DNA from 4 places in the Kitasatospora sp. NPDC043950 genome. Region 1 is predicted to be linked to each of the others. Evidence: riboswitches for the same ligand, from Rfam matches in the RefSeq annotation. Region 1 holds a riboswitch; each other region holds the start of a gene.

Region 1 (4,583 bases):
GTGGCCGAGCCGAGGTAGAGCATGCTGCCGGTCTGGTTCGACAGGGTGACCTGGGTGCTGCGCACCGCGTAGGCGGCGGACGCCACTGGGGCGGCCGACCGCGTCGTTCCGGCGGAGGGGCCGGCGGCCTGCGCCGCGGGAGCCAGGGCCAAGCCGGCGCTCAGCGCCAGGACGGCGGTCAGTACGGAGGACTGGACAACACGCTTGGAGGTCATGGCAGCCAACTCTCTATCGGAGGATGGTCAGGTACATGCCTCAACGGGATGGCGGACCTCGTTGGTTCACCAACCGCCACGACGTGCGGGAATGAGGGCTTGTGTGAGGTTGCGACCAGTCCTGTGGTTCCACCCTCCTCCGAGGGCGGAACAGCGAGACCGGTCTGGAGTTCTGCGACTCCAGCGGCATCACCGCTCTGCTGGCCGTCCGCAACGTGGCCGCCGAACAGGGCGCCGACATGGCCTTGGCCGCGGTCCCAGCCAACACCATCAGGATTCTGCACATCGTCGGACTGGACCGGGTCTTCGCCCTCCACCCCGACGTCTCGGCGGCCACCGCCACCAGCCCCACGGCACTCTGATGACAAGGAGCGTGCCAACGGTGCCGGGCCGCGCGAAGCGGACATCGGCCTCCTGCCCACCGTTCAAGTGTCGGAGCGGCTGAGGTCCCCGGTGCCACCTGTGGTCGGGGTGGAGGTCTGCTGGTGGCCGCCGGGACGCGGTGCCCGCCGGGTGTCGAGGATGCTGTCGCGGGCGGCTGCGGCGACCGCCTGGGGGGTGATGCCGAACTCGGTGTACAGGCGCTGGTAGTCGGCGGACGCGCCGTAGTGCTCCAGGCTGACGATCCGTCCGGCGTCGCCCACCATCTCCCGCCAGCCCTGTCCGATGGCGGCCTCGACGCTCACCCGAGCCCGTACGTCCAGGGGCAGGACCTGGTCCTGGTAGTCCTGGGGCTGGGCGGCGAACCACTCCCGGCAGGGCATCGACACCACCCGCACCGCGAGTCCCCCGGCCGCCAGCAGGGTGCGGGCCTCCAGGGCGAGGTGCACCTCGGAGCCCGTCGCGATGAGGATGACGTCCGGCGTCGCGCCGCCCGGAGCCTCGGCCAGGACGTACCCGCCCCGAGCCGCTTCCCGTGCGGGGGCGAACTCGCCGCTGTCGCGGTCGAGGACGGGCAGGTTCTGGCGACTGAGGACCAGTCCGGCCGGGCGGTCGCGGTGTTCGAGGACGGTGCGCCAGCACGCGGTGGTTTCGTTGGCGTCGGCTGGGCGCACGACGTCCAGACCGGGGATGGCACGCAGTGCGGCCAGGTGTTCGACGGGCTGGTGGGTGGGGCCGTCCTCGCCCAGGCCGATGGAGTCGTGGGTCCAGACGTACGTGACCGGCAGTCGCATCAGAGCGGCCAGCCGGACGGCGGGGCGCATGTAGTCGGAGAAGGTCAGGAACGTGCCGCCGTAGGGGCGGGTCAGACCCTGCAGGGCGATGCCGTTGAGGATCGCGCCCATGGCGTGTTCACGGATGCCGAAGTGCAGGGTGCGCCCGTAGGGGCCGCCCTTCCAGTTCTTTGTCTGGCGGTCGGTGGGGACGAAGGACGGCTGGCCGACCATGGTGGTGATGTTGCTGCCGGCCAGGTCGGCGGAGCCGCCCCACAGCTCGGGCAGGACCGGGGCCAGTGCGGTGAGGACCTCGCCCGAGGCGGCGCGGGTGGCCATGCCCTTGGCGTCGGGGGGAAAGGTCGGCAGGACGTCCGCCCAACCGTCGGGCAGCCGCTGCTCCCGCAGTCGGTCCAGCAGGACGGCGCGCTCGGGGTTCGCCGTGCGCCAGGCCGCGAACCTCTCGTCCCACTCGGCGTGCACCTGCCGGCCGCGGTCGGCGGCCTCGCGTGTGCGGCCCAGGACGTCCTCCTCGACGATGAAGTGCTCTTCGGGGTCGAAGCCCAGCAGCCGCTTGGTGGCGGCGACCTCGTCCTCGCCCAGCGCGGATCCGTGGGCCTTGCCGCTGTCCTGCTTGGTCGGGGCGGGCCAGCCGATCACGGTGCGCAGCATGATCAGCGAAGGGCGGCCGGTCTCCTGCCGGGCGGCGCGGGTGGCCGCCAGGAGCACGTCGACGTCCTCGACGTAGCGGCCGGTGCGCGTCCAGTCCACGGTCTGCACGTGCCAGCCGTAGGCGGCGTAGCGGGCCGGGACGTCCTCGCTGAAGGAGATGTCGGTGTCGTCCTCGATGGAGATGTGGTTGGAGTCGTAGAAGACGATGAGGTCGCCGAGTTCCTGGTGCCCTGCCAGGGAGGCGGCCTCGCCGGTGACGCCTTCCATCATGTCTCCGTCGGAGGCGATCACGTAGACGTGATGGTCGAAGAGGCTGGTGCCCGCTTCGGCGTCCGGGTCGAGGAGACCACGTTCGCGGCGGGCGGCCATCGCCATGCCCACCGCGCTGGCCAGGCCCTGGCCCAGCGGGCCGGTGGTGATCTCCACGCCGGGGGTGTGCCGGTGTTCGGGGTGCCCGGGGGTGGCGGAGCCCCAGGTCCGGTAAGCCTGCAGGTCCGAGAGTTCCAGGCCGTAGCCGGCCAGGTAGAGCTGGATGTAGAGGGTCAGGCTGGAGTGGCCGCAGGAGAGCACGAAGCGGTCCCGTCCCAGCCACCGGTCGTCGCCGGGGTCGTGGCGCATGACGTTCTGGAACAGCAGGTACGCCAGTGGGGCCAGGCTCATCGCGGTGCCCGGATGGCCGTTGCCGACCTTCTGCACCGCGTCGGCGGCCAGCAGCCGCACGGTGTCCACCGCCCGCGCGTCGACCTCGTCCCACCCTGTCCGCCCTGCCACCGGATCCGCGAGGGATTCGTCGCGCCGCGCGGTAGCGTCGTTCTGGTCGTTCGCCATGCCGTTGCTCCTTCGTCTCGGCTTGTCGTCCATCGTTCCTCCGGCACTGGGCGGGCACGACCGCCGGGCCGTCGCCCGCGTGATTGCTGGTGATGTACGAACTATCCCCAGGGGTGGCGCTCTGTCCGGCACGACACACCCTTTCGGTGAGCCGCTCCGCCTCGTCGCTTGCCCCCGAAGTGGGGGAACACACCCCTGACCACCCGTCGCAGGTCCGCGGGAGGGCGTGCGCGGGCCCCCCTTCGACGGCCCGGTGCCTCCGCCGCCGAGCAGGGTCGGTGACGGCGTGCTCGATCCGCTCGACGCCGACGACCAGCCGCGTCTCCGCCCGCCGGCCGAGTGGCGGCGCCCTACTTCCCCGTCACGTGCCCGGACGAGGTCCTGGACCACCACCTGCGGCACTACGCCGTCGAGTTCAGGAACTGGATCGTCGCCGCCCGCACCTGAGACCCCCGACCGGGCCCCGTGGCCGATCCCTCCCGCAACCCCAGGAACGGTCCAGACGACCATCCCACGGGCTGGCCAGCACCGACCTGACCACGCCTGATACCTTGCCATCGCCGTGGTGTACGGGAAACCGGTCTGAGTCCGGTGCGGCCCTCGCCACTGTTGCCGCGGAGTTCCGCGGCCCTCGCTGACCGGCTTTTCCAGCGGTCAGGGCCACTGGGCGGGTTGGAAGAGCCGTCCGGGAAGGTCGGCCGCGGCGCGTTGATGCGGAAGCCAGGAGACCGGCCACGGCGCTACATGTTCCACGAGGGTTTTGGAGAACACGTGCCCAGCGGTCTGCCGTATCCGTTCCGTTCCATATGTTCCGTACGTCCCACAGGTCCGATACGTGTCGGCCGGGCGGTCGCGGCCTTCCTGTTCATCGGCATGCTCGGAGCTTGCACGGGCGCCCCCGCGCCCACCACGTCCGGCGGGACGACCGGAACTGCCGCGCCGGTCAGCGTCGACAATTGCGGGTCCACCGTGACGGTCGGCGCGCCGCCCGACCGGCTGGTGACGCTCAACGAGGGTGCCACCGAGGTGGCCCTGGCCCTCGGCCTGCAGTCCCGCATGGCCGGTACCGCCTACCTCGACGATTCCATCCCGGAGAAGTGGAAGGCGGCCTACGACTCCGTCCCGGTGCTCTCCAAGGACTACCCGACGAAGGAGAAGCTCCTCGCGGCCCGTCCCGACTTCCTGTACGCCTCCTACTCCAGCGCGTTCACCGACAAGGTCGCGGGCACCCGGGGGGAACTGCGCGGCCAGGGCATCCTGTCGTACCTGTCCCCGTTCGGCTGCTCGGACAAGAGCCAGGTGCCGCCGACGACCTGGCAGGCGGTGTGGGGCGAACTGAACGACGTCGCCAAGGTCTTCGGTGTCACGGAGCGGGCCGCCGCGATCCAGCAGCAACAGGAGCAGCAGCTGGCCGAGTTCACGGCGACGGCCGCGGGCAAGGGCTTGAAGGTCCTGTGGTACGACTCGGACACCAAGGCGCCGTTCGTCGGGGCCGGCCACGGCGGACCTCAACTCGTTCTCAATGCCGTGGGCGCCCGCAACGTCTTCGGGGACCTGTCCGGTGGCTGGCAGAACGTGAGCTGGGAGAAGGTCGTCGCGGCGGACCCGGACGCCATCGTGGTCGCGGACGCCGGCTGGGACACGGCCCAGTCCAAGATCGACTACTTGGAGAACGACCCGGTGCTGAGCAAGCTCACCGCCGTGCAGCGCAAGG
Region 2 (4,583 bases), on a different contig from region 1:
GCTGTCGCCGGGGCGGAAGCACAGGTCCTCGCGGTAGCCGGGGAAGGCCGGGATGTGGTTCTTCCGGGTTCTGGCGACGAGGGTGCCGTCGCGGTCCACGCAGACGGCCGTGTTGTAGCCGAGGCCGCCGTCCTCGGCGCGCTCGTACAGGGAGGCGTGGACGCTGATGCCGAGTTCGGCGGCGAGTTCGGCGGCGAGGCGGGTGGTGGGCCCCGTCTCGACGTCCTCCAGGTGGCGGGCGGCGCCCTCCCCCATCGGGTCGTCGGTGTTGCAGAAGTAGGGACTGCGGGTCAGCTCGGGCAGGCACACCATCGTCGCGCCCTGCGCGGCGGCGAGTGCCACGCCCTCGCGCAGCCGGGCGTCGTGCTCGGCCGGGTCGGTGTGCCAGCGCATCTGCACGAGCCCGACGCGCAGCGGCGCGCGTTCGGCCGGCCTGGTGCGGCCGGGGGAGCCGAGCGGGGAGCCGAAGGAGGTGAGGACGGCGTACGAGGTCACGGGCGGACCGTCCTCGTCTGCCGGCGGGACGTCCGGCAGGTGCGGGAGGCGGGGCCTCCGGCGGCCGTGCGGCCGGTGGTGGTGGACGTGGTCATGGGTGTTCCTTCTGTTCTCTGGTGCCGACGCGGCCCTGCGGTATAACTGAAAGTTCAGTCAGCTTTGCTGGCGTGGTGAAGAATCTAGCCATGCCGGAACGTTCCGGCAAGGGGGTGGCCTGCGAATGGTGGGCGGTTACGCGGTTACGCGGTTACGCGGCTGCGCGGTGACCGGCGTCGGGCAGGGCTCGGCGCGGCGGAAACCCGATGGCGCAACGCGCGTGCGGGCCTCTGGACTTACTAGGACGTCCAACTATATGGTCGACGGCAGGTCCGCGGTGTCAGGGAAGCCGGTGTGAGTCCGGCACGGTCCCGCCACTGTGACCGGGGAGTTCGTCCTCGCAGACGAAGGCCACTGGCAGCCAGCCGGGAAGGCCTGGGGGCGTGCGGTGATCCGGGAGTCAGGATACCGGCCGCGGGTGTTCCGTGTTTTCCACGAGGATGGAGACGACACGCATGACTCCGGGCTGCTCCCGCTCCACTGCCGCTCCTGGTCGTCCCGTGCCGACGGCCGCCGGGGCCCCGACGCCCTGACGTTCCGTTCCGCCGCCGCACGCCCGTGCCGCGGGGCGCACCACCGTGTGCCCGCCGACCCGCGGCGGCCTCCGATCCTCCTCCTCTCCCCACCCTGTCGAGAGAAGGAACCCGATGGTCCGAGAACTGACCCACTTCGTCGCCGGCAAGCCCACCGCCGGCACCTCCGGTCGCTTCGGCGACGTGTACGACCCCAACACCGGCCGGGTGCAGGCCCGGGTGCCGCTGGCCAGCCGGGCCGAGGTCGAGGCGGTGATCGCCGACGCCGCGCAGGCTCAGCCCGGGTGGGCCGCGTGGAACCCGCAGCGGCGGGCCCGCGTCCTGCTGCGCTTCCTCCAACTCGTCGAGCAGGAGAAGGACGAGCTGGCCCGGCTGCTGTCCGCCGAGCACGGCAAGACCGTGGCCGATGCCCACGGGGACATCCAGCGCGGCCTGGAGGTCGTGGAGTTCGCCGCCGGCATCCCGCACCTGCTGAAGGGCGAGTTCAGCGACAACGCGGGCACCGGCATCGACGTGTACTCGATGCGCCAGCCGCTCGGCGTGGTCGCGGGCATCACGCCGTTCAACTTCCCGGTGATGATCCCGCTCTGGAAGGCCGCACCCGCCCTCGCCTGCGGCAACGCCTTCGTCCTCAAGCCCTCGGAACGCGACCCCTCGGTGCCGCTGCGCCTCGCCGAACTGCTCCTGGAGGCCGGGCTGCCGCCGGGCGTGCTGAACGTGGTCAACGGCGGCAAGGAGGCCGTGGACACCCTGCTGGAGGACCCGCGGGTGCAGGCGGTCGGGTTCGTCGGCTCCACGCCGATCGCCCAGTACGTCTACGCCACCGCCGCCGCGCACGGGAAGCGGGCGCAGTGCTTCGGCGGTGCCAAGAACCACCTGGTCGTGATGCCGGACGCCGACCTCGACCAGGCCGCGGACGCGCTGATCGGCGCCGGCTACGGCTCGGCCGGCGAGCGCTGCATGGCGATCTCGGTGGCCGTCCCGGTGGGGGAGGAGACCGCCGACGCCCTGGTGGCCAAACTGGTCGAGCGGATCGCCGCGTTGAAGGTCGGGCGCTCGGACGACCCGGCGGCGGACTTCGGCCCGCTGGTCGGCGCCGACGCGCTGGAGCGGGTCCGTGGCTACCTGGACCTCGGGGTCGAGGAGGGCGCCGAACTCGTGGTCGACGGGCGGGACTTCCGGCTGGAGGGGCACGAGGGCGGCTACTTCCTCGGCGCCTCGCTGTTCGACCGCGTGACTCCCGACATGCGGATCTACCGGGAGGAGATCTTCGGCCCCGTCCTGACCGTGCTCCGCGCCGCCGACTACGAGGAGGCGCTGCGCCTGCCCAGCGAGCACGAGTTCGGCAACGGCGTGGCCGTCTACACCCGGGACGGCGACACGGCGCGGGACTTCGCGCGCCGGGTGAACACCGGCATGGTCGGCGTCAACGTGCCGATCCCCGTGCCGGTCGCGTACCACACCTTCGGCGGCTGGAAGCGCTCCGGGTTCGGCGACCTCAACCAGCACGGGCCGGACTCGATCCGCTTCTACACCCGCACCCGCACCGTCACCTCGCGCTGGCCCTCCGGGGTCAAGGAGGGCGCGAGCTTCACCATCCCGACGATGGGCTGAGGGCGCCGTGCACGACCTCACAGAGGACCAGCTCGCCATCGCGGCGACCACCCGGGCCTTCGCCCGCGAACACCTGGCGCCGAACGCGGTCGCGTGGGACCAGGCCAAGCACTTCCCGGTGGACGTGCTGCGCAAGGCGGCGGACGTCGGCCTGGCCGGTGTCTACGTCCGCGAGGAGTCCGGCGGCTCCGGACTCACCCGCGCCGACGGCGTGCTCGTGTTCGAGGCGCTGGCCACCGGCTGCCCGTCCATCGCCGCCTACCTGTCCATCCACAACATGGTCGCCTGGATGATCGACCGTTACGGCGACGACGCCCAGCGCGCCCGGTGGCTGCCGGGCCTCAGCGCCATGGCGACCCCCGCCAGCTACTGCCTCACCGAGCCCGGCGCGGGCTCGGACGCGGCGGCACTGACCACCCGCGCCCGCCGGGACGGGGACCACTGGGTCCTCGACGGCGTCAAGCAGTTCATCTCGGGCGCCGGCGTCTCCCGGGTCTACCTGGTGATGGCCCGCACCGGCGGGCCGGGGGCCGGCGGGGTGTCCGCGTTCGTCGTCGAACGCGACGACGCCGGCGTCTCGTTCGGGCCCGACGAGAAGAAGATGGGGTGGAACGCCCAGCCCACCCGCCAGGTGCGGCTGGACGGCGTCCGGCTCCCGGCCGACCGCCTCCTCGGAGCCGAGGGCGAGGGCTTCCGGATCGCCATGAACGGGCTGAACGGCGGCCGGCTCGGCATCGCCGCCTGCTCCCTCGGCGGAGCGCAGGACGCCCTGGAGCGGGCCACCGGCTATCTGGCGGACCGCGAGGCGTTCGGCGCCCGGCTCCTGCACGCCCAGGCGCTGCAGTTCCGGCTCGCCGACATGGCCACCGAGCTGGAGGCGGCCAGGTCGCTGCTCTGGCGGGCTGCCTCGGCCCTGGACCGGGGGGACCCCAGGGCGCCGGAACTGTGCGCGATGGCCAAGCGGCACGCCACCGACACCGGCTTCGAGGTGGCCAACCAGGCGCTCCAACTGCACGGCGGCTACGGCTACCTGGCCGAGTACGGCATCGAGAAGATCGTCCGCGACCTGCGGGTGCACCAGATCCTGGAAGGAACCAACGAGATCATGCGCGTCATCGTCGCCCGCGGCCTGATCGGGGCCGCGTGATGGCCGGGACCGACCTCGACGAGGTCCTGGTCCACCGCGAGGGCCGGGCGGGCCTGATCGTCCTCAACCGCCCCGCAGCCCTGAACGCCCTCACCCACGGCATGGTGCGGAGGATCTCCGAAGCGCTGGACGCGTGGGAGGAGGACGAGCGGGTCGCGACCGTGGTCATCACCGGCGCCGGTGAGCGGGCCTTCTGCGCCGGCGGCGACATCGTCGCCATCCACCGCGCCGCCACCGGCGCGGACCCGGGCGCCGTCGAGGAGTTCTGGCGCGACGAGTACCGCCTCAACGCCCGCATCGCCCGCTACCCCAAGCCCTACGTCGCGCTCATGAGCGGCATCGTGATGGGCGGCGGGGTCGGGGTCTCCGCCCACGGCAGCGTCCGGATCGTCACCGAGACCACGCGCATCGCCATGCCCGAGGCCGGCATCGGCTTCGTCCCGGACGTCGGCGGCACCTACCTGCTCGCCCTCGCACCCGGCGAGTCGGGTACCCACCTCGCCTTGACCGCGGGCTCCGTCGGCGCCGCGGACGCGCTGCTCTGCGGCCTCGCCGACCACTTCGTCCCGGCCGAGCGGCTGCCCGCGCTGCTGGACGACCTGGCCGAACTCCCCCTGCACGACGCCCTCGAACGGAACGTCGGGCCCGCACCGGCCGGCGTGCTGGACGGCCGGCGGGCGTGGATCGACCGCTGCTAC
Region 3 (4,583 bases), on a different contig from region 1:
TGATCTGACGCAGTGCCACATCCGTCAGCTCCACCTTGGGCAGCAACTCCCGCGCGGCGGTGATGCGTTCGGCGAGCGCCTGCTCGTCCGCGGCGAACCGCGCGGCGAAGCCGGCCGGGTCGGCGTCGTAGCCGAGCCGGCGGCGGACCACCTCGGCGCGCTCGGCCGGGTCCCGGGTGGCGGCGATCTCGACGGTCAGGCCGAACCGGTCGAGCAGCTGCGGCCGGAGCTCGCCCTCCTCCGGGTTCATCGTGCCGACCAGCAGGAAGCGGGCGGCGTGCCGCACCGACACGCCCTCGCGCTCGACGTACGAGCGGCCCATCGCGGCGGCGTCCAGCAGCAGGTCCACGACGTGGTCCTGGAGCAGGTTCACCTCGTCGATGTAGAGCACGCCGCGGTGCGCCTTGGCGAGCAGCCCCGGCTCGTACGCCTTGACGCCCTCGGCGAGCGCCCGTTCCAGGTCGAGCGAGCCGACGATCCGGTCCTCGGCCACGCCGACCGGCAACTCGACCAGCTGGGCTGGGCGTTCGGACGCCGAAGGGCGGTCGTGCGGCCCGTCCGGGCACTGCGGGTCCGGAGCGGCCGGGTCGCAGGCGAACCGGCAGCCGTCGACGGCCGCGAGGGTCGGCAGCAGGCCGGCCAGCGCGCGCACCATGGTCGACTTCGCGGTGCCCTTCTCGCCGCGCACCAGCACGCCGCCCACGGCCGGCGAGACCGCGTTGAGCAGCAGTCCGAGCCGCAGGTCGGGCATGCCGACGATCGCGGTGAACGGATAGCGGACGTCACTCATGCATACTCCCCAGGTGCCCCGGGCGCCAGGAACGGCAGCGATCCGGCCGCCGGCACCCCGCCCTCGATCAGCTTCCACAGCGCGTCGGTGTCCGCGTGTTCCTCGATCAGGTCGCCCAGCCGGTCCAGCCGGGCCTCGCGCGCCTCGGCGAACGAGGTGTCCGGCGCCGGCACGAACGCCCGGCCCGCCAACGCGGCGACCTCGCGCAGGAGTTCACGGCGGAAGCCGTCGTTCTCCAGCGCGCCGTGCCAGGTGGTGCCCCACACCGGGCCGACCCGGCAGCCGTCCAGGCCGTGCCCGTCGTCATCGGAGAAGAACGGCTCGCCCCCCTCCACGGCCACCACTCCGTGGTGGATCTCGTACCCCTCGACCCGCTGCCCGTACGCCGTGCCGGCCGGCCGCGCCAGCACCTTCTCGGCGCCGAACCGCACGTGCGTCGGCAGCAGGCCCAGGCCCTCGACCGAGCCGGCCCCGGACTCCACCTCGTCCTCGATCCCGCGCGCCAGCATCTGGTAGCCGCCGCACACCCCGAGGACCGGCAGCCCGGCCGCCGCCCGCGCCTTCAGCGCCGGCTCCAGGCCGCGTTCGCGCAGCCAGGCCAGGTCGGCCACGGTGGCCCGGGTGCCGGGTAGCACCACCAGGTCGGCGTCGGCCAGTTCCTCCGGCCGGGTCACCCAGCGCACCAGCACTCCGGGCTCCTGCGCCAGCGCGTCCAGGTCGGTGAAGTTCGACAGCCGGGGGAAGCGCACCACGGCCACCCGCAGCACGTCCGCCCCGAGCGGGCCGCGGCCGTCCACCCGGTCCACCACCGTGGACAGGTCCAGCGAGTCCTCGGCGTCCAGCCACAGGCCCGGCAGCATCGGCAGGGTGCCCAGCACCGGACGGCCGGTCAGCCCGTGCAGCATGTCCAGGCCGGGCGCCAGCAGCCGCGCGTCGCCGCGGAACTTGTTGACGAACCAGCCCGCCACGTGCCGCTGGTCCTCCGCCGACAGCAGTGCCAGCGTCCCGTACATCGCCGCGAAGACGCCGCCGCGGTCGATGTCCCCGACCACCACCACCGGCAGCCCGGCGGCCGTCGCCAGGCCCATGTTGGCGATGTCCCGGTCCCGCAGGTTGATCTCGGCGGGCGAACCGGCGCCCTCGCAGACCACCACCTCGTAGCGGCGGCGCAGATCCGCCAGGCACTCCAGCGACCGTTCCAGCAGGACGGGCTTGCGCTCGCGGTAGTCCAGCGCGCCCACCTCGGCGACCGGCCGGCCCAGCAGCACCACCTGGCTGCGGCCGTCCGCCCCCGGCTTCAGCAGCACCGGGTTCATCGCCGCCTCCGGCTCCACCCTGGCCGCCTGCGCCTGCATCGCCTGCGCCCGGCCGATCTCGGCGCCGTCGGCGGTGACGAAGGAGTTCAGCGACATGTTCTGTGCCTTGAACGGCGCGACCCGCACCCCCTGCCGGGCCAGCCAGCGGCAGATGCCCGCGGTCACCACGCTCTTGCCCGCGTCCGAGGTCGTCCCCGCGACCAGCAGTGCGTTGCTCATGCCCTTCCCCTCCACCGTGTCGTCAGCAAGCGCAGCGCGACGTGCCCCGCGACCGTCGTACCCAGGGCCAGCGCGCCCACCCGCCGGGAGAGCACGCAGGCCCGCTCGATGTCGTCCGCCGTCACCGGCCGCAACTCCGCGCCCAGCACCGGCCGGTGCTCCACCCGCTCCCCGTACTGGAGGGTCCCGCCCAGCCGGACGCCCACCGCGCCCGCGAAGGCCGCCTCCGCCTGGCCCGCGTTCGGGCTCGGGTGCGCCGAACCGTCCCGCCGCCAGACCCGCCAGGCCGTTTTCGGCTGCGGCGCGGCGGCCACCGTGAGCAGAGCCGTCAGCCGGGCGCCCGGCCAGCCCGCCACGTCGTCCAGCCGGGCCGAGGCCCAGCCGAACCGGGCGTACCGCGGCGAGCGGTGGCCGACCATCGCGTCCAGCGTGTTCACCGCGCGGAACGCCAGCAGCCCCGGGGTGCCCGCCAGCGTGCCCCAGACCAGCGCGTTCACCACGGCGTCCGCCGTGTTCTCGGCCACCGACTCGACCACCGCGCGGGCGATCTGAGGCCCGTCCAGCGCGCTCGGGTCCCGCCCGCACAGGTGCGGCAGCCGCTCCCGCGCGGCCGCCAGGTCGCCCGTGGCCAGCGACCGGCCGATGGTGCGCGCTTCCCGGGTCAGCGAGGTGCCGCCCAGCACCGTCCAGGTCGCGGCGGCCGCCAGCGCGGCCCGGCCCAGCGGACGCCGGCCCACCGTACGGTCCAGGGCCACCGCGCCGGCCGCGACCGCGCCGACGCACAGCGCCGTGTACCCGGCGCCGGCCACCCGGTCGTCCTGCCACACCCGCCGCTCCAGCCGGGTCGCCGCACCGCCGAAGACGGCCACCGGGTGGCCGCGCCGGGGGTCGGCGAAGCGGGCGTCCGCGGCGAAGCCCGCGGCGGCGCCGAGCGCGAACGCGGCGGCGCGGGTCAGCGGGCGCACGGCGGGTTCGGCGGAAGGCCGCGTGGGGTCCGGCGGGGCGGGGCAGCCTGCATCGCGTGCGTGTCCTCACTCAGGGTCCGCGCCCTGGATCGACGTACCGGGGGCGAGAGTCTCCTGGCTTCCGGGTCGGACACACCCCCGGGCCTTCCAGCGGCTTCTGACGGTCCGCCGTGGCAATGTTCCGAGCGTGCTCCCCGGTGACAGTGGCGGGACCGCGCCGGACTCGCACCGGCTTCCTCTGCATGCCTCCGTTTGGCCCCAGGATCCCATCACGCGGCCGAACCGGGAGTCAACCGAGGTCACGGAGGGGTTGGTCACACCTCGGAGCCCCGTCGCCACCTCCGATCCGCCCGCCCCGCCCTGCCTGACGCCCGCCCAGCCCGAGGCCCCGCCGTGCCCCGGACGGCCCAGCCCGGTGGCCGCCCGCGCGGCCCCCCGGTGAACTGGTGCCCGGACACCGCCCGGACACCGTCCGGTCCAAGACCAGCAGAGCGGGGAGCGATATGCGTTGGGGAACCGCGGCCGTCGTGGCGGCCGCCGTCGTCGGCGCCGGGGCCGCCGGGGCCGCCGTCCTGGTGATCGGCCGCCGGGCCTCCGAACGGCTGGTCCACCCGGCGAGCGCCGCCCGGGAGTCCGGCCCCGTCCTGGTGCGGAGCCTCGCCGCGGGCCGGATCACCTTCAACCGCCGCCCCGAGAGCCTGCGCCCCGGCCGCTGGGCCGTGGAATGGGACGACCACGGCCACGCCGTCGTCGAGGAGGTCCTGCACAGCGACGAGAACGGCGTCACCCGCCGCCTCGTCCGCGCGGACCGGGGCACCCTCACCCCCGGCACCGAGGTCCGCTTCACCCCCCGCGTCCACCTCGGCGACCCCACCGAGGCGCTCGGCCTCCCCTTCACCGACACCGCCGCCGACGGCGAACTCGGCGCCCTCCCCGCCTGGCGCCTCGACGGCAAACGCGGCACCTGGGTGATCCTCGTCCACGGCCCCGGCGCCGACCGGCAGCAGACCCTCCCGGTCCTCCCCGTCCTCGACCGCCTCGCCCTGCCCGCCCTCGCCGTCACCTACCGCGGCGACCAGGGCGCCCCGGCCTCGCCGGACGGGCTCGGCCACTTCGGCGAGACCGAGTGGCGCGACGTCGAGTCGGCGGTACGGCTCGCCCTCGACAGCGGCGCCGGCCGGGTCATCCTGTACGGCTGGTCCCTCGGCGCCACCATGGCCCTCCAGACGGCCTCCCGCTCCGCCTGGGCCCATGCCATCAGCGGCCTCGTCCTGGACTCGCCGGTCCTCGACC
Region 4 (4,583 bases), on a different contig from region 1:
GCGACCTCACCCGGGGCGAGTGGGACGCGATCTGGGCCGACCTGGTCGCCCTGATGCACGAGGGCGTCGGCGCGGGCCGGATCGACACCGTCCGCCCCGAGCACACCCCCGAGGCGATGGGCCGCCCGCCGCGCGTCGACGACCACGGCGGCGAGGTGTACGTCTACCGGCGGGCCGCGATGCCCTGCCTGGTCTGTGGCACCGAGGTCCGGACGGAGCAGCACGCCGCGCGCAACCTCTTCTGGTGCCCCGCCTGCCAGGCGGCCTGACCGCGTTCGAGGGTTGCTCCGGCCGGGCCCCGGCGCGTCCTCCGGAGGAGCCGGTCAGACGACGGCCGCGCTGGGCTCGTGGTGTTCGGCGGCGGCGCACGCGTCGAGGAGGGGGCGCAGGGCCTCGTCCACGAGCCGGTAGCGCACGATCCGCCCGTCCTTGTCCCCGGTGACCACGCCCGCGGTGCGGAGCAGCCGCAGGGCCTGGGACACGGCGGGGTCGCGCATGCCGGTGGCGACGGCGAGGTCGGAGACGGCGAGCGGGCCGGCCCGGTGGAGGGCGAGCAGGAGGGCGAGCCGCCCGGGGTCGGCGAGCAGGGAGAACCGCTCGGCCCAGGTGCGGACGTGCGCGGGGTCGCCGATCGCGGCGATGGCCTCGCAGACCCGGTGTCCGTCGATGGTGCGGTGGCCCGCGCGGTCGGCCGGTACGAGATGCATGCGCACATTGTTGCAGGAGGGGGCCTGTGATCCTGGACACCTGCGCAGGTGCGCAGCCTTGCAAGGGTGGGTCCTGGCCCCTACGGTGTTCCCCGCCGTGGTGCTCGGGAAGACCGGTGACGGATCCTCAGGGGTCCCAGTCCGGAGCGGCCCTCGCCACTGTGATCGGGCCATCGTGATCGTCGACGATGGAGAGACGTCCGTACCCACGACGCCACTGGGAGCCTCGCGCACCTGGGAAGGCGGGTACGGGACCCCCGTAAGCCAGGAGACCGGCCACGGCATCTCACGAAGTGTTTCCACGAGGTGCTGGAGCGTGACCCGAATGACCCTGCCCGAAACCGCCGCCGCCGAGGCGCCGGCGACACCGTCCGTGCTGCCCACGTTCCGCTGGAAGCGCGAGGACACCGTCCGCACGGCCGGGCTGATGGGGGTGATCCTGGCCATGCACGTGGTGGCCTTCGGGACGCTCGTCTTCCTGGTCGCGCCCCACAACTACGCGGTCGGCACCCAGGTCTTCGGGGTGGGCCTCGGGATCACCGCGTACACCCTCGGCATGCGGCACGCCTTCGACGCCGACCACATCGCGGTGATCGACAACACCACCCGCAAGCTGATGGCGGACGGCAAGCGGCCGGTCTCGGTCGGCTTCTGGTTCGCCCTCGGGCACTCCTCGATGGTGGTGCTGATGGCCGCCCTGGTGGCGGGCGGCGCGCAGCTGGCCAGCACGCTGATGGACGACGACTCGACCACCCACAAGTGGCTCGGGATGGTCGGCACGACGGCCTCCGGCGCGTTCCTCTACCTGATCGGCGCGCTCAACCTGGCCGCGCTGCTCGGCATACTGAAGGTGTTCCGGGCGATGCGGGCCGGGTCGTACGACGAGGCGCAGCTGGAGGAGCACCTCAACTCGCGCGGCTTCATGGCCCGGGTGCTGAACCGGGCGACCCGGTCGATCACCCGGCCCGGGCAGATGTTCCCGGTGGGCATGGTGCTGGGGCTGGGCTTCGACACCGCGACCGAGGTCACCCTGATGGTGATGGCCGGGTCGGGCGCGGCGGCCGGGCTGCCCTGGTACGCGATCGTCTGCCTGCCGCTGCTGTTCGCGGCCGGGATGAGCCTGTTCGACACCCTGGACGGGACGTTCATGAACTTCGCGTACCAGTGGGCCTTCGCGAACCCGGTCCGGAAGGTGTACTACAACCTGACGATCACTGGGCTGTCGATCGCGGTGGCCTTCGTCATCGGCACCATCGAACTGGTCGGCGTGCTGCACGAGAAGCTCGATCTGACCGACCCGGTCACCGGCTGGATCGCGGGCATCTCGCTGGACAACGTCGGCTACGCGATCGCCGGGCTGTTCGTGGTGGTCTGGGCCGCGGCGATCGCCTACTGGAAGCTGGCCCGGGTGGAGAAGCGCTGGGTGGCCGCCGAGTAGCGACGGCTGCGATCAGCGACGGCAGCGATCAGCGACGGCGCCTCCCCCGGGATCCCGGGGGAGGCGCCGTTTCGTCGCTGCGGGCCGGTGCCGGTCGTCGGGCGGGCGGGGTTCAGCGCTCTTCGCGGAAGTCGACGTGCCGGCGCGCGACCGGGTCGTACTTGCGCAGGACCATCCGGTCCGGGTCGTTGCGGCGGTTCTTGCGGGTCACGTACGTGTAGCCGGTGCCGGCGGTGGAGCGGAGCTTGATGACGGGGCGCAGTTCGCTGCGGGCCATGGGTGTCCTCCCGGGTTGGCGGGGTGTTCGGGGCTGGGGCGAAACCGTACACCGAAATGGAAGTCATTTTCATCTGGTGTAACGTGAGCTCCGTCCCGCCCATTCCCGGACGCCAGGGAGCACCCATGTCCGCCCACTGCCAACTCACCGGCCGCCAACCCGGATTCGGCAACGCGATCTCGCACTCGCACCGCCGCACCCGCCGCCGCTTCGACCCCAACATCCAGCACAAGCGCTACTGGCTGCCCGGTGAGGGCCGGTACGTCCGGCTCACCCTCAGCGCCAAGGGCATCCGCACCATCGACACGATCGGCATCGAGGCCGCCGTCGCCCGCATCCGCGCCCGAGGGGGGAAGGTCTGATGGCCAAGCAGAGCAAGATCGCCAAGAACGAGCAGCGCCGCGCCGTCGTGGCCCGGTACGCCGAGCGCCGCGCCGAGCTCAAGCGGATCATCGCCCACCCCGGCACCGCCCCCGCCGAACGCGCGGCCGCCCAGGCCGAACTCGCCCGCCAGCCTCGCGACGCCAGCGCCACCCGGATCCGCAACCGCGACGCCGTCGACGGCCGCCCCCGTGGCTACCTGCGCGCCTTCGGCCTCTCCCGGGTCAACCTCCGCGTCCACGCCCACGCCGGCCACCTGCCCGGCGTCCGCAAGGCCAGCTGGTGAGCGGCGTGGACGGGATCAAACTGCCCGTGGTGGTCGTCGCCGGACTGCACGCCGACGAACGCCGCGCCGCCGTTCGGGAGTTGGCGGCGGCCGCGGTGGACGCGGTGGTCCTCCACCATGACCTGCGGGAGGCCTCGCAGGGCGTCGTCCGCCGTGAACTGCGCGACGCGGGAGGCGGGTTCGACGCCGCCGACGTCCCGCTGGTGAACGACTGCCCCTGCTGCGCCCTGCGCGAGGACCTGCTGCCGCGACTGCTGCGGATCGCCGACGAAGGCCGGTACGGGCTCGCGATCGTCGAACTGTGGGGCGGTAGCGACCCGCACCCGGCCGTCGAGGTGATCGCCGGGGGAGAGGCGGACGGCCGCCACCTGGAGGACGCCGTCGAACTCGCGGGCGTGGTCACGGCCGTCGACCCGGACCGGCTGATCGGCGAACTCTCCGTCTCCGACGACCTGGTGGAGCACGGCGAGCACACCGCCGTCCAGGACCAGCGGACCCGCGCGGAGGCGCTCGCCCACCAGGTCGAGTACGCCACCACCCTCGCCGTCCCGCGGGCGACGGCGCACGCGCCCGGGCTCGCGTTGCTCCGCCAGCTCCACCCCACCGCCCGGGTCGTCCGGCTCGGCACCGGGGCGCTCACCCGGGCCGCCCTCGGCGGCTTCGACGTCGCCGCCGCCCGCGACCGGGTCAACCCGGCGATCGCGCTGCTCCCGCAGGAGAGCGACGAGGCCGGCGTCACCACGCTGGTCTGGGAGCGCCGACGCCCGCTGCACCCCGAGCGGCTGCACCGGGCGCTGGAACTGCTCGTCCCCGCCGCCCAGCGCAGCCGCGGCCGCTTCTGGCTGGCCAACCGGCCCGACCTGATGCTCGCCTGGGACGCCGCCGGGGCCAACCTCGCCGTCGAGGAGTGCGGCCCCTGGCTCACCTCCCTGCCCGACGCCGCCTGGGAGCTCTACCCGCCCGCCCGCCGGGCCGCCGCCGCCCTCGACTGGCACCCTCTGCACGGCGACCGGGTGCAGCAGCTCAGCTTCACCGCGGAGGGCCTCGACGTCGACGGCGTCACCGGGCTGCTCGACTCCTGTCTGCTCACCGACGCCGAACTCGCGGCGGGCGAACCCGGCTGGAAGGCCCTGCCGGACGCCTTCCGGGACCTGCTCGACCCCGTTCACTGAGGAGCCGTCACTGTGCGTAAGCGACCGAACCCGCCCAAGGCCCGGCCGAACCCGTTGTTCACGGCCGGCATCGAGTACATCGACTACAAGGACACCGACCTGCTGCGGCGCTTCGTCTCCGACCGCGGCAAGATCCGGAGCCGCCGCGTCACCCGGCTCACCGTCCAGCAGCAGCGCGCCGTGGCCAGGGCCGTCAAGAACGCCCGCGAGATGGCCCTCCTCCCGTACGCCGCCGGCACCACCCGGTAACCGGACCACCGCCACCACCGTCACCACCGTCACCACCCGACAAGGAGCCCCCGATGGCCGTCCCCAAGCGCAA

Evidence for each region. Region 1 has a riboswitch for cobalamin ahead of AC07BF_RS30470 (ABC transporter substrate-binding protein). Riboswitches for the same ligand answer to the same signal wherever they lie in the genome.
Region 2: linked by a shared signal. The riboswitch ahead of AC07BF_RS02660 (CoA-acylating methylmalonate-semialdehyde dehydrogenase) and the one ahead of AC07BF_RS30470 (ABC transporter substrate-binding protein) in region 1 are both predicted to bind cobalamin.
Region 3: linked by a shared signal. The riboswitch ahead of AC07BF_RS03865 (cobalamin biosynthesis protein) and the one ahead of AC07BF_RS30470 (ABC transporter substrate-binding protein) in region 1 are both predicted to bind cobalamin.
Region 4: linked by a shared signal. The riboswitch ahead of nicT (Nickel transporter NicT) and the one ahead of AC07BF_RS30470 (ABC transporter substrate-binding protein) in region 1 are both predicted to bind cobalamin.

Annotation. Positions count from the first base shown of each region.
Region 1 is NZ_JBWKER010000056.1:39,341-43,923, reverse strand. Features, by position in the region: gene AC07BF_RS30485 (hypothetical protein) at 1-215, opposite strand, end outside; partial or broken gene AC07BF_RS30480 (STAS domain-containing protein) at 380-577, shown strand; gene tkt (transketolase) at 641-2,869, opposite strand; cobalamin riboswitch at 3,416-3,620, shown strand; gene AC07BF_RS30470 (ABC transporter substrate-binding protein) at 3,743-4,583, shown strand, end outside.
Region 2 is NZ_JBWKER010000003.1:92,290-96,872, forward strand. Features, by position in the region: gene AC07BF_RS02655 (nitrilase-related carbon-nitrogen hydrolase) at 1-495, opposite strand, end outside; cobalamin riboswitch at 850-1,022, shown strand; gene AC07BF_RS02660 (CoA-acylating methylmalonate-semialdehyde dehydrogenase) at 1,239-2,738, shown strand; gene AC07BF_RS02665 (acyl-CoA dehydrogenase family protein) at 2,746-3,885, shown strand; gene AC07BF_RS02670 (enoyl-CoA hydratase/isomerase family protein) at 3,885-4,583, shown strand, end outside.
Region 3 is NZ_JBWKER010000004.1:68,151-72,733, reverse strand. Features, by position in the region: gene AC07BF_RS03875 (putative cobaltochelatase) at 1-790, opposite strand, end outside; gene AC07BF_RS03870 (cobyric acid synthase) at 787-2,325, opposite strand; gene AC07BF_RS03865 (cobalamin biosynthesis protein) at 2,322-3,290, opposite strand; cobalamin riboswitch at 3,398-3,529, opposite strand; gene AC07BF_RS03860 (alpha/beta hydrolase family protein) at 3,794-4,583, shown strand, end outside.
Region 4 is NZ_JBWKER010000050.1:41,415-45,997, reverse strand. Features, by position in the region: gene AC07BF_RS28930 (Fpg/Nei family DNA glycosylase) at 1-269, shown strand, start outside; gene AC07BF_RS28925 (ArsR/SmtB family transcription factor) at 324-707, opposite strand; cobalamin riboswitch at 789-1,002, shown strand; gene nicT (Nickel transporter NicT) at 1,033-2,145, shown strand; gene rpmG (50S ribosomal protein L33) at 2,258-2,422, opposite strand; gene rpmB (50S ribosomal protein L28) at 2,548-2,784, shown strand; gene rpsN (30S ribosomal protein S14) at 2,784-3,089, shown strand; gene AC07BF_RS28900 (CobW family GTP-binding protein) at 3,095-4,261, shown strand; gene rpsR (30S ribosomal protein S18) at 4,274-4,510, shown strand; gene rpmF (50S ribosomal protein L32) at 4,564-4,583, shown strand, end outside.